2 regions of the Lelliottia jeotgali genome follow, and region 2 is predicted to be linked to the other one. Evidence: riboswitches for the same ligand, from Rfam matches in the RefSeq annotation. Region 2 holds a riboswitch; the other holds the start of a gene.

Region 1 (2,201 bases), on a different contig from region 2:
GGGATCAGCCAGCCGGGGATTAACGGCTGACGGCGCGTTGCCATTCACTGATCCAGGCGGCGCGCTGAGTGGAAACCTGCTGTGGAGTAAATTCCAGCGTGGTTTGCGGTTTGCTCAGCTGATCAAAGCCTGCGGGCAGCGTCACGTCGGTCACCGGATACATCCAGTTGCCGGTCGGGATCGCATTCTGGAACGCAGGTGAGACCATAAATTTCAGGAATTTTTCTGCCAGTTCTGGCTGTTTGCTGGCGGCGGTACGCGCGGCGACTTCCACCTGCAGATAATGGCCTTCGGCAAAGTTTGCGGCGGCGTAGTTGTCTTTTTTCTCTTCGATGATGTGATAGGCCGGAGAGGTGGTGTAGCTCAGAACCAAATCGCTTTCACCTTTCAGGAACAGGCCGTAGGCCTCACTCCAGCCTTTGGTGACGGTGACGGTTTTGGCCGCCAGTTTTTGCCAGGCTTCCGGCGCTTTATCGCCGTACACTTTTTGCATCCACAGCAGCAAGCCCAGGCCTGGCGTGCTGGTGCGCGGGTCCTGATAAATTACGCGCCATTTCTGGTCGCTCTCAACCAGTTCTTTCAGGCTTTTCGGCGGGTTCTTGAGCTTGTTTTTGTCATAGACGAAGGCGAAGTAGCCGTAATCGAAGGGCACGAAGGTGTCGTTTTTCCAGCCGCCTGGAACGCTCACCGCATCGGTGGCGATCCCACTTTTGACGAACAGATTAGTTTGCGAGGCCGCTTCCAACAGATTGTTGTCGAGACCCAGCACCACGTCGGCTTTGCTGTTTTTGCCTTCCATCCGCAGACGGTTCAGCAGGGAGACGCCATCTTCCAGCGCCACGAATTTCAGCTCGCAGTTGCAGTCGGCTTCAAAGGCTTTTTTGACCACCGGGCCAGGGCCCCAGTCGGCGGCAAAGGAGTCGTAGGTGTAGACCGTCAAAACGGGTTTGGCAAAAGCAGGCAGCGCGAACAGCGCCAGCAGGGGGAGAACTTTTTTTAACACTTTGCACCTCAAAGTTGAGTGGCAAAGGATTTTGAGCGACAGCCTCAAATCCCTTCGCCGGCGTTATCCGGATCAGGTTCGACGGGTATTATCTCAGCGCACATCGTTGATGCAGCACCCCGTTGAGAACGGCGGTATTGTAATGATTTGGTGAATATTACGAAAGTGTTATGGTTCCGGCGGCGCAAACCAGGCTGATTTAAAGTCAAACCAGCCGAGGGTGTTCATGCGCAGGCCGCGCATACTGCGCTGTCCCTGAATCATTAGCCAGTGGTGGATCAGCGGCACCATCGCCTGCTGGGCCAGCAGTTGCTGACACCAGACCGCCAGATTCATATCGCCCGCTCGCCACTGGGCGGCGTCCTGCTGCCAGTTGCGGGCGATGCAGTGCTGGATCAGCGGCGTTTCATACAGATGCGAGAATAACGAGAAATCGAGCGGCAGGGTGAAGTTCGCGCTGTTGAGCCAGATATCGCTCACCGCTTCGCCGCGATGCCATTCGTCGTATTCCACTTCCTGAATGTCTAGCACCACCCCTTCTGCGGCCAGCAGCTTGCTCATGATGCGGGCGATAAACCGGTGCTCAACGTGTTCGCGATAATAGGTCAGGGTAATGGATTCCAGCCCGGCAGGCTTTTCGCACCGCCCTGGACGGGCGTGGTGCCAGCGGGGCAGCAGCCCGTAGGCCGGGAACCAGTAGGTCTGGTGCTGATCTTCCGCCTGATAAATCAGATTGGCAGGTGCGAGGATTTGGCTGACCCACTGGCGCACTTCGGGGCTCGCGCCCCGGTGGGTGCGAGCATCGAACAATAGATAGTAGCAGCCCTCTTCAAGACGGCTTTCGACCGCTTTTTCGCCGTCGGTCGGGCCTTCCAGCGTCAGGCCGGGGCTGAACTCTTCGCTGATCTCCGGCAGCACCCAGACATTCACTTCATCAATCAATGCGCGATAGCCAAAATAGTCATCGAAGGCACGAATTTTCAGCTGATTGTTATTATTGCGCGTCACCGCGTAAGGGCCGGTTCCTACCGGCTGACTGGCGAAATTCGCCATCGAACCCCACTCGTGCGGCAAAATCATCGACGGAATATGGCCCATCAGCCACGGCAACCACTGGTCTGGCTCGGAAAGCTCAATATCCAGCGTCCAGGCGGTAGGGGAGTGAATGTGCGTAATGTGGGAGTAGAGCGGCAGCTCG
Region 2 (2,201 bases):
CGAATTGAGTCCTTCAATAGCCCTGTCAGTATTCACTTTATTTTGGGTGATCTGGCTCTGATGATCGTTAATAAGATCGACATTAGCCTGGTGCGCGGCTTCGACGGAATCTCCCCACGCTTGATCATAGATTACCGGTGCAGCCAATGCGCTACCGGCGCAGGACATAGATAATACAAATAAAGCGATGGCGGTTTTACGAGCAAGCATTAATTTCACAATACAAATCTCAACGATAAATTTAAAAACAAGCAAAAGATCCTCAGTTTTGACGCAGCCAGATACCGACGCGTGAAACCGAGTCGGGTGTTGCTGTTGATGAGGATGTCATTCTTTGATGGTTAGGATATTGCTAACGAAGCTGAACTATCGCCTAACGGACTCAGGTGAGTTTTGATGCAGATCACAAGTCTGTTTTATAGGTAACTCACTGAAAGTAAACATTAATTTAACCTAATGCATTGTTTTTTATTGTTTTGTTATCGGGCCGGGGCAAGGTGCATTGGGCTGATATTGTGAGCTTAAAAAGGATTAAATCTAAATAATCAAAGAGATTAAATGTATACAAAGTGAATGAATGTGAGCGCTATTTTTTTTTAGTTATTTTTATCATTGTGGGCAATAAATAAACCGTTTTGAGAAGGCTTGTCAGCGCAGGCCACATCCTTTACTCTTCTGGAATTACATCAGTTATATGTAATTTGACTCGGGGTGCCCTTCCTTGTGAAGGCTGAGAAATACCCGTACCACCTGATCTGGATAATGCCAGCGTAGGGAAGTCAGATGCCTTTCACGGTTATCGCTTCTTCACGCAAGGCAGGAGCGAAACCATGCAGCCTGACCTGCTCGATTTACACGTCTTACATCACTTCCGCACGCGCTCTCCGCTCACCCACTGCATGACCAACGATGTGGTGCAAACCTTTACCGCTAACGTTTTACTCGCGCTTGGCGCGTCTCCGGCGATGGTTATCGAAGCCGAAGAAGCAGAGCAGTTTGCCGCGCTGGCCGATGCGCTGTTGATCAATGTCGGGACGCTGACTTCGCCACGCGCGCAGGCCATGCGTCGGGCGATCGAAAGTGCGGTTGCCGCCGGAAAACCCTGGACTCTCGATCCCGTCGCCGTTGGCGCACTGGCGTTTCGCACCCGCTTTTGCCAGCAAATTCTCACCCTCAAACCGGCAGCCATCCGTGGGAATGCGTCGGAAATCCTCGCTCTCGCCGGAATGAGCGCGGGCGGTCGCGGAGTAGATACCACCGATACTGCTGCCAGCGCGTTACCCGCAGCGCTGGCGCTGGCTCGCCAGACCAACGCGATTGTCGCGGTCACAGGAGAAGTGGATTACGTCACCGACGGCCAGCGAACCAAAACTATCGTTGGCGGCGATCCCATGATGACCCGCGTGGTCGGCACCGGCTGCGCCCTGTCGGCGGTGGTCGCGGCAAGCTGTTCGCTGCCGGGCGACAGGCTGGATAATGTTGCCGCCGCATGCGGATGGATGAAACGCGCGGGAAGCGTCGCGCTTTCGCAAAGCACCGGGCCGGGCAGTTTTACCAGCGCCTTTATCGACGCACTCTGGAACCTGGAGGCGCAGGCATGAAACGTATCAACGCACTCACCATTGCAGGCACCGATCCGAGCGGCGGGGCGGGCATTCAGGCCGATCTCAAAACGTTCTCGGCGCTCGGGGCCTACGGCTGCTCGGTCATTACCGCGCTGGTGGCACAAAACACGCGCGGTGTGCAGTCGGTGTATCGCATTGAGCCGGATTTTGTCGCGGCACAGCTGGATTCCGTGTTCAGCGATGTGCGCATAGATACCACCAAAATCGGTATGCTGGCTGAGACGGATATCGTCGAAGCCGTCGCCGAACGTCTGGCGCGGTATCAGGTGCAAAACGTGGTACTCGATACGGTAATGCTGGCCAAAAGCGGCGATCCGCTGCTCTCGGCATCTGCCGTTGAAACCCTGCGCAAAAAGCTATTGCCGCAGGTGTCGCTGATTACGCCGAATCTACCAGAAGCGGCGGCGCTACTGGATGCGCCACATGCCCGCACCGAGCATGAAATGAAAGAGCAGGGCCGCGCATTACTGGCGCTCGGCTGCGACGCGGTACTGATGAAGGGCGGTCATCTGGAGGATGCCGAAAGCCCAGACTGGCTCTTTACCCGCGACGGTGCACAGCGATTCACCGCCCCGC

The links. Region 2 has a riboswitch for thiamine pyrophosphate ahead of thiM (hydroxyethylthiazole kinase). Riboswitches for the same ligand answer to the same signal wherever they lie in the genome.
Region 1: it holds a riboswitch for thiamine pyrophosphate, as region 2 does, so the genes downstream of both, thiB (thiamine ABC transporter substrate binding subunit) here and thiM (hydroxyethylthiazole kinase) in region 2, are expected to answer to the same signal.

What each region holds. Positions count from the first base shown of each region.
Region 1 covers NZ_JAENMQ010000002.1:139,752-141,952, reverse strand. Annotated here, with positions in the region: gene thiP (thiamine/thiamine pyrophosphate ABC transporter permease ThiP) at 1-44, opposite strand, end outside; gene thiB (thiamine ABC transporter substrate binding subunit) at 20-1,003, opposite strand; TPP riboswitch at 1,035-1,135, opposite strand; gene sgrR (HTH-type transcriptional regulator SgrR) at 1,172-2,201, opposite strand, start outside.
Region 2 covers NZ_JAENMQ010000001.1:969,827-972,027, reverse strand. Annotated here, with positions in the region: gene JBO43_RS04625 (YadA-like family protein) at 1-210, opposite strand, end outside; TPP riboswitch at 698-794, shown strand; gene thiM (hydroxyethylthiazole kinase) at 831-1,601, shown strand; gene thiD (bifunctional hydroxymethylpyrimidine kinase/phosphomethylpyrimidine kinase) at 1,598-2,201, shown strand, end outside.